DNA from 2 places in the Kocuria sp. UBA5001 genome. Region 1 is predicted to be linked to the other one. Evidence: riboswitches for the same ligand, from Rfam matches in the RefSeq annotation. Region 1 holds a riboswitch; the other holds the start of a gene.
The links. Region 1 has a riboswitch for S-adenosylmethionine ahead of B3G12_RS10295 (methylenetetrahydrofolate reductase). Riboswitches for the same ligand answer to the same signal wherever they lie in the genome.

Region 1 (4,405 bases):
GAACGTCCCCTCGCTCGCGGCAGCGGACGGGCTCGCGGTACCCTCACCGACGGGCCCACCGTGCGACCCGCGCCCTCTCGGCTCCGTCTCAGCCCAGCTGCGCCCGAACCCCGGCGAGGTAGATGTCCACCCCGGCGAGGAACTGTTCGCGGTCGTCATGCTGCGCGAAGCCGCGGGCAATCGTGTTCAGGAACGGGAACTCGTGGGCGTCCAGGGCGAGCCAGGCGTCCGCGAACTCCTGCAGGTGCTCCTCCTGGCTCACCCCCTCCTCCAGGAACGCGGCCGGCATCTCGCGGATCTCGGCGCCGCTGCCCACCACGAAGGACAGCAGCCCGCTGGCGGCGTTGAAGCACTGCGCGCTCGTGAGCTGCATCCGCATGAACTGCTGGCCCATCGCCTCGAAGATGCGCAGGGAGTTGGGCTGCATGGTGGTGTCGCGCAGCAGGTACGCCCCGGCCCACTCGTGCGCCTGCAGGGTGTCGAACAGGGTGGCAGAGAGTGTTCGCAGCACCTCGAACGGGTCCTCCCGCACGTCGACGCCACTCAGGACGTCCGCGAGGATCGCGTTGGTCGCGCGGTCGAGCAGCTCATCGCGCCCGGTCACGTAGTGGTAGATCGCCCCCACACCCGTCTCCATGCGGGCCGCGAGCGCCCGGAAGGTCAGGGCGTCCTGGCCCGCCTCGTCGAGCAGCGCCACGGAGGCATCGACCACGGCGGGCAGGGAGAGGGCTGGCCGGCTCCCCCTGGGGCGGCCGCGGGTGCGCTTGGACTCGGGTGCTGGACTCATGGATTGCACTTTACCGAACCCCGTTCTAATATCGCAGCAGGTTGAAATTAGAACCATGTTCGAGAAAGGCTCACGCCATGTCCCACACCACCTTCGAGCCGGTGACCTCCCCCTCGCGGGAGAGCGCTCCGGCCACGATCGTCGGCAAGACGATCAGCCAGGCCTGGCTGCCGTTCGCAGCCCTGTGCCTCTGCTTCTTCGTCGAGATGGTGGACAACACCGTCCTGACCATCGCCCTGCCCACCATGGGCCGGGACCTGCACGCCTCCACCACCCAGCTGCAGTGGGTCACCGGCGCGTACTCGCTGATGTTCGGCTCCCTGCTGCTCACCTCCGGCTCCCTCGCGGACCGCTTCGGCCGACGCCGCGTGCTCACCGTGGGCCTCGCCGGTTTCGGCCTGGTCTCCGCCCTGGTCTGGCTGGTCCAGGACGCGGGCCAGCTGATCGCGCTGCGCGCCGTCATGGGCATGTTCGCCGCGTGCATGGCACCGGTGACCATGTCCCTGGTCTTCCGCCTGTTCGACGACGAGAAGGTGCGGATGCGCGCCATCTCGATCATGGTCATCATCGGCATGAGCGCGATGGCACTGGGCCCGGTCGTGGCCGGCGGCGCCCTGGAGTCCGTGAGCTGGCACTGGCTGCTGTTCGTCAACACCCCGATTGCCGCCTTCGCGATCCTCGGGCTGCTGTACGGGGTGCCCAAGGACACCGCCGAGGACCTGCACACCACGCCCCTGGACCTCCCCGCCGCACTGGCCACCATGGCCGCCATGGGCCTCGGCTGCTACGCACTGACCAGCGGCGTCGACAACGGGTGGACGTCTCCCGTCACCCTCGCCTGCTTCGTGGGAGCGGCCCTCGCCGTCGTCGTGTTCATCGCCCGGGAGCGCGGCGCCGCGCACCCCATGATCGACCTCGCCGTCCTCACGCGCCCCACCGTGCGCGGCGCCGCACTGGCCCAGCTCGGCAGCTCCGTGGCCATGATGGCGGCGATGTTCATGCTGATCCTGCACTTCCAGTACGCCCTGGGCTGGTCCCCCATGAAGGCCGGTCTCGGCAACCTGCCGTTCGTGGTCATGATGATCATCTCGAGCCCCATCTCCGAGAAGCTGATCGCGAGGTTCGGTCACCGCGTCACCTGCATGATCGCCACCGCGAGCGTGGTCCTCGGCACCCTGGTGCTGGCCTTCGGGGTGGAACACGGCTACTGGGTGCTCGCCGCCGGCATGGGCCTGATGGCCATGGGCCTGCGCATCATCATGACCGTGTGCGCCGTGGCGCTGATCGAGGCCATGCCCGAGGACCAGACCTCCATGGGCACCGCGCTCAACGACGTCAGCCAGGAGCTCGGCAACTCGCTCGGCACCGCCGTGGTGGGCACCATCCTCGCCGCGCTCGTGGCCAGGACCCTGCCGGACGGTCTGTGGTCCGCGGACTTCCTGGAGTCCTTCTTCCACGGCGAGCGCGTCATCTACCTGGTGGTCGCCGTGCTGGTGGCCGTGATCAGCGGCTACGGCTCTGCACCACGCTCACCAACTCCCACGCCGCGGACGAGCACTGAGCCCCGCCCCGCTGCGCCCGGCGTGCGACCTCCCGTTGCACGCCGGGCGCACGCCCGTCTGCCCCTTGACGGCCACGGTGTGAGCCGTGCTACGCTCTCGAACAACAAAGGATCAAGAGTCCCGGTATAAAGCTCTGGCTAGCCGGGCGGCAACCCTCCTGCTGTAGTGGGGTGCCCCAGATGACGATCCGGCCGTTGCGCAACCGCGTAATGGCAAGTACGGCGCTCGGAACTGGACCTCCGGCGTCAACGTCGGAGGTTTTTTCACATGTCCGCACCGTCGCTCGCACCGCAGCAGACCCCGGCCCGGCAGCAGGCCCCGGTGGCTGACCCGCCCACGGGCACGTCCTGGCTCGTGCGCCGCCCCCGGCGTTCCACGCTCGTGTCCTTCGAGGTGTTCCCGCCCCGCCCGGACGCGGACCCGGACACCGTGTGGTCCCACATCGACGCCATGGCCCAGGCCGGTCCGGACTTCTTCTCGGTCACACACGGGCACTCCGCTGGCACGGGTGTCTCCCGGGAGGCACTGCGCCACCTGCGCCGCACCACGAGCACCCCCGTGATGGCCCACTTCACGTGCGGCGGCACGGACCGCGCGGGCCTGGAACGCTCCGTGGAGCAGCTGCTCGACGACGGTGTTCGCGACCTCCTCGCGCTGCGCGGGGACCCGCCGCTGGGCAGCGGGCAGTGGGAGACTCCCCGTGGCGGGCTCGGCCGCGCCTCGGAACTGGTCTCGCTCATCCGTGACGTCGAGCGGCGCCGCTTCGGAGACGGCTACCGCCCCGGGACCCGGCCGCTGTCGGTGTCCGTGGCATGCTACCCCTCCCCCGCCCGTGGCCGGGACTTCGAGGCGGACCTGGCGTCCCTGTGGGAGAAGCAGGAGGCCGGCGCGGACTACGCGATCACCCAGGTGCTCTACGAGCCCGAGGACTACGCCCGCTTCCTGGAGCGCGCCCGCTCGGAGGGCATTCACATCCCGGTGGTCGCCGGGCTGATGCCGCTGAGCAACCCGCAGCGGTTGCGGCGGATGACAGAGATCACCGGCGTGGCCGTGCCGAAGCGGCTCACCGACTTCCTGGCGGCGGGCACCCCGGACGAGCTGCGCCGCCGCGGGATCGCCGCCACGCTCTCACTGATCGACGACCTGCTGGACCTCGGCTGCGCGGGCTTCCACCTCTACACGTTCAACCGCCCGGACGCCGCTCTGACCATCCTGGAGCACCTGCGCGTGCGGGACGCCGCCCGCGAGTACCGGGGCCGCAGCCCGGCCTCCTGAGCCGACGCCGCGGCGTCGCCGTCATCCTCCCGCCGCACCTCTCCCACTCCCTCAGGCCCCGCTCCGCGAGCCCACCCGCCCGCGGTCGCGGTATCGCACACCCTTTTCCCGCCCGCACCGGGCAGCCCAGCCCCGCACGTCACGCAGCAGGGCGGCAACCCGGCCCCGTCAGCACCACAGACGATCACCACCGACCGAAGCATCCACGCCACCAGGCATCGCATCCACCAGAGATTCACGAAGGAGTTCCCATGACTGCTCGACCCACCACCCCGTTCCCCACCGCCACCGTTCTCGGCTATCCCCGCATCGGCCCGGACCGCGAGCTGAAGAAGGCGCTCGAGGCGTACTGGGGCGATCCGGTCCAGCACCCTGCCCAGACAGTGCTGGACACGCTCGCCGCACTGCGGGAACGCACCACCTCCCGGCTCACGGGGCTCGGCCTGAGCGCCCCGGCCGCGGTGCCCTCCGAGGGCTTCGCCGTGGACCACGTGCTCGACACCGCCCTGGCCCTGGGTGCGGTCCCCGCCCGCTTCGCGGCGGACGGCTACCGTCCCGCCGCCCCGGACACCCCGCGCGGCATCGAACTGGTGACGGCACTGTCCCGCGGGACGGACCACCTCGAACCGCTCGAACTGACCAAGTGGTTCGACACCAACTACCACTACTACGTGCCGGAGATCGGCCCGGACACCCCCCTGAGTGCGCACCCCGAGAGTCTGGTGCAGCGTTTCGCCGCCACACTCGCGGCCACGGGCACGGTCACCCGCCCCGTCCTGGT
Region 2 (4,405 bases), on a different contig from region 1:
TTGTACTCGAGTTTGCGGTGGAACAGCACGTCGCCGTTCTGCTCGGACGCCGCCATGATCGGGTCCAGCCCGGACCAGGCGTCCACCCGGCCGGAGTCCAGGGCCGTGCGCCCGTCCGCGTGCTGGAGGTTCGTCACGGTGACGTCCTCCGCGCTCATCCCCGCAGCCTTCAGGGACTGCAGCAGGAAGAAGTAGGGGTCCGTCCCCTTGGTGACGGCCACGCTCTTGCCTGCGAGGTCAGCGATGGCGCGCACGGGCGAGGCCGCCGTGCGCACCAGGGCAGACCACTCGGGCTGGGAGAAGAGGCTGATGGTCTTGATCGGGGAGCCGTTGGCCCGTGCCAGCAGCGCGGCCGAGCCGGCGGTGGAGCCGACATCGACCACGCCCGCGCGCAGGGACTCGTTCGCCTTGTTCGACCCGGCCGAGTAGACCCAGGTGACGCTCTGGCCGTGCTCGGCGGCAACCTTCTCGAGCCACCCCTTGGACTTGATGATCAGTGACAGCGGGTTGTACGTGGCGTAGTCCAGGTAGATCTCGTCCGCGGAGCCGCCGGCCACGCCGCGTCCGGGGCCCTCCCCGGCCATGACGCAGCCGCTCAACGGCAGCGCCAGGGGGGAGAGGGCGGCGGCACGCAGCACGCCCCGGCGTGAGACGACGGGCACCCCTCAGCGCTCCACACCGAGCAGGCGCAGCAGGTGGGTGCGCATGGCGGTGAGGCGGGTGTCGTCCCGGGAGCGCGGGCGGGCCTGATCCGGGGCGAGCACCTCCGCCACCGTGGCCGGGCTCGTGGGGGTCTCTCGGGTCAGGACGACCACGCGGTCGGAGAGGACGAGCGCCTCCTCGACGTCGTGCGTGACCATCAGGACCGTTGTCGGATCCGCCCGGTGCACCTGCAGCAGGAGGTCCTGCATGCGGATCCGGGTGAGGGCGTCCAGCGCGCCGAAGGGTTCGTCCAGCAGCAGCACCCGGGGGTTGCGGGCCAGCGCACGGGCCAGCGACGCGCGCTGCGCCATGCCGCCCGAGACCTCTCCGGGGCGGTGGCCCGCGTGGTGGGTCAGCCCCACGAGATCCAGCAGCTCGGCCACCCGGCGTCGGCCAGTGCCGCTCGGGGTTCTCGCGGGCAGGCCGAGTTCCACGTTCTTCGTGATCGTGCGCCAGGGCAGCAGCCGCGGCTCCTGAAAGCCGACGGCGCAGCGCGGGTCGATCCCGGAGACGACGTCGTCGTCGATCCGTACCGCGCCGGACGTGGGGGCGCTGAGGCCGCCCACCGCGCGCAGCAGCGTCGACTTCCCGCAGCCCGAGGGGCCCAGGACGGTGACGATCTCTCCCGGCTCGACCCGGAAGGAGACGTCCGTCAGGACGGGCTGCTCGTACCGACCGTCGCGGGAGGGGAAGGACTTGCCCAGGTTCTCGAACGAGACCGCCGCGGCGTCGAGGGCGGTGTCCGGGCGTGTGAGGACATGACGCAACTCATCAACTCCATCGTTCCTGGCATTAGCACCTTGCCCGCGTGGGGCCGGTTGCTGCGACGTCGACGAGCCAGGTCTCTCAGCCGCTCCGGATGGGAACGCCCTCATTCAACGGTTGCCCGGAGCGGTGATGCAAGTCGGTGTGAGACAGCCCACGGGGATCGGTGGTGCGCGGGGTCACGCGGCGTCACGTGGAGCTTCGCCTGCTGAGGGAGCGTGGTTAGACTCTGGATCGAGACGATCACGAGTTCCGACGTTCAGCCCTGGCTTGTCGGACGGCAACCCTCTCCCGTAGCGGGGTGCCCCAGGTGAGGATCGGGCCGCATGGCACACCGCATGCGGCAAGTACGGCGCCGCACACGCGCGCGCTGGACCCGCAGATGGCCGCCGCGGGCGGTGCACGGGGTGCGGGTTGCGTCAACTTCAAGGAACCGGCACATGAGCAAGCGGATCTCCGTCAACGCATTTGACATGACCTGTGTGGACCACCAGAGCTTTGGCCTGTGGCGGCACCCGCGGTCCCGGGCCACCGAGTACAACACGCTCGAGTACTGGACGAATCTGGCCCGGCTGCTGGAGAAGGGGAAGTTCGACGCACTCTTCCTGGCGGACGTCGTCGGGATCTACGACATCTACCGCAACTCCGCGGCACCGGCCGTGCGGGACGGCGCGCAGGTCCCGGTCAACGACCCGTTCATGCAGGTCTCGGCCATGGCCGCCGTGACGGAGCACCTGGGCTTCGGCGTCACGAGCGCAGTGACCTACGAGCAGCCCTACACCCTCGCCCGGAAGTTCGCCACGCTGGACCACCTCACGCGCGGGCGCGTGGGCTTCAACGTGGTCACCTCCTACCTGCCCTCCGCCGCTGAGAACCAGGGGCTGCCGCGCCAGATCGAGCACGACCAGCGCTACGAGATCGCGGAGGAGTTCCTGGACGTGTGCTACAAGCTCTGGGAGGGCTCGTGGGAGGACGACGCCGTGGTGAAGGACCGCGAATCCGGGGTCTACGCGGACCCCACCAAGGTGCACCCCATCCGGCACGCCGGCGAGCACTTCACGGTTCCCGGGGCCGGGCTGACCGAGCCGTCCCCGCAGCGCACGCCGCTGATCTTCCAGGCGGGTGCATCCTCGCGCGGGCAGGCGTTCGCCGGGCGGCACGCGGAGGCGGTGTTCATCGGCGGCACCCGCCCGGACCTCACCCGGTACATGACGGACAAGATCCGCGAGCAGGCGCAGGCCCAGGGCCGGGACCCGGAGGACGTGAAGATCTACGCGATGCTCTCCGTGGTGGTCGCGGACACGGATGAGGAGGCCGCGGAGAAGTACCGTGACTACCTGCAGTACGTGGACCTGGAGGCGTCCCAGGCGATCATCGGCGGCTGGTCCGGCGTGGACCTCTCCCAGTTCCCGGAGGACGAGGCCCTGAACTACATCAAGACCGACTCCATCCAGTCCTTCCTCACCCCGTTCACCCTCCAGGCGAAGGACAAGCGGTGGACGCGCGAGGAGATCGCCAAGCACTGCGCCCTGGGCGGGATGGGCGCCGTGATCGTGGGCTCTCCGTCCACCGTGGCGGACGAGCTGGAGCGCTGGGTGGACGAGGGCGGCCTGGACGGCATCAACCTGGCCTACCACGTGAGCCCGGGCTCCTTCGAGGACTTCGTGGAGTACGTGGTCCCCGAACTGCAGGCCCGCGGCCGCTACCGCACCGAGTACGAGGGCTCCACCCTGCGCGAGTCCCTCTACGGAGCCGGCCAGGACCGCGTGAAGGACACTCACCCCGCCGCGGCCTACCGGGGCGCGTTCGCGGACGCGTGCTCCGTGGCCACGGCCAGTTCCCGCTGAGCGGCGGCCCGGGACGCAGGGAGGACGACGCCGCACGGCCGGGTTGCCGGGGCACCCCACTCGGGTGGGACAACGGCCCGTTTCCCGCCCGGGGTCCGCGCCGCCGGGGCCCTGTTCCGGACGGCACTAGTTCCGGACGGTGCCGCAGCGGGCGGTGCAGGGTGGCGGGCGTGCGCGCGGACCGGGCAGAGCGGATGCCGGAGGGCGGCGTGGTGATGCTCGCGTTCCAGGCGATGGACCGCGGTCGGGCGGTCGTCTCCTTTGACCACGCCGTGGGCCCGGCCTGGCGCTGGCACCCCGAGGTGATGGCGGACCACCTCCTGCGGGCCGGCTTCCGCGAGGTCTGGCACACCATGAGCCGCCCGGACGAGGGCCACCGCTTCCCAGAGTGTCACCTGCTGGCGGTACGCAGCCTGGAACCGATCCCACAGGATCCGGTGAGCTGCGGCTGCCGAGTGGAGTGACGGTGGCCCGCCCGGCTCGTGACTGACCCGTGCGACCGCCATCCCGACACCGAGTGGCGTGGCCCGGGCTCGTGGGTCGGCCCAGGCGCCGTCGGTCGCAAGGACCTCACTCCCCGACGGCGCCATCGATCGCCTCCCGCAGCAGGTCTGCGTGGCCGCAGTGGCGCGCGTACTCCTCGACCATGTGCGTGAGCACCCACCGGGCGTTCATGTCCCCGCGGAGGGGACGGGCCACGAGCGCGTCCATCGGGTGAGCGTGCTCCGCGGCGAAGTTCTCCCACCGCTGCCGGGACTGCTCCACAGCGGCGGCCCAGTGCGTTCGCAGGGCGTCCCCGCCCGCCTCGGAGGCGGAGTCCCAGTCCCAGTCCGGGTCCTTCTCCCACTCCACGGCGTCCCACGGGGAGCACTGCCGCTGCCCGCTGAGCACGTAGCAGAACCAGTGGTCCTCCACGTAGGTGAGGTGGCGGAGCATGCCGCCCAGGGTCATGGTGCTGGGCAGGGGACGTTCGTGCAGCTGCGCCGTGCTGAGCCCCTCGGTCTTCCACGCGACCGTAGCGCGCAGGTATTCCAGGAACCCCAGCAGGGTGGCGGTCTCGTCGCCCTGCTGGGGTGGTTCGGATCGGTGGG

Region 2: linked by a shared signal. The riboswitch ahead of B3G12_RS08950 (LLM class flavin-dependent oxidoreductase) and the one ahead of B3G12_RS10295 (methylenetetrahydrofolate reductase) in region 1 are both predicted to bind S-adenosylmethionine.

The regions. Positions count from the first base shown of each region.
Region 1 covers NZ_DGYR01000017.1:4,745-9,149, reverse strand. Annotated here, with positions in the region: gene B3G12_RS10305 (TetR/AcrR family transcriptional regulator) at 89-787, opposite strand; gene B3G12_RS10300 (MFS transporter) at 865-2,478, shown strand; SAM riboswitch class IV at 2,459-2,574, shown strand; gene B3G12_RS10295 (methylenetetrahydrofolate reductase) at 2,617-3,624, shown strand; gene metE (5-methyltetrahydropteroyltriglutamate--homocysteine S-methyltransferase) at 3,876-4,405, shown strand, end outside.
Region 2 covers NZ_DGYR01000013.1:230,729-235,133, forward strand. Annotated here, with positions in the region: gene B3G12_RS08940 (aliphatic sulfonate ABC transporter substrate-binding protein) at 1-662, opposite strand, end outside; gene B3G12_RS08945 (ABC transporter ATP-binding protein) at 666-1,469, opposite strand; SAM riboswitch class I at 1,477-1,568, opposite strand; SAM riboswitch class IV at 1,709-1,823, shown strand; gene B3G12_RS08950 (LLM class flavin-dependent oxidoreductase) at 1,908-3,314, shown strand; gene B3G12_RS08955 (hypothetical protein) at 3,485-3,778, shown strand; gene B3G12_RS08960 (DinB family protein) at 3,885-4,405, opposite strand, start outside.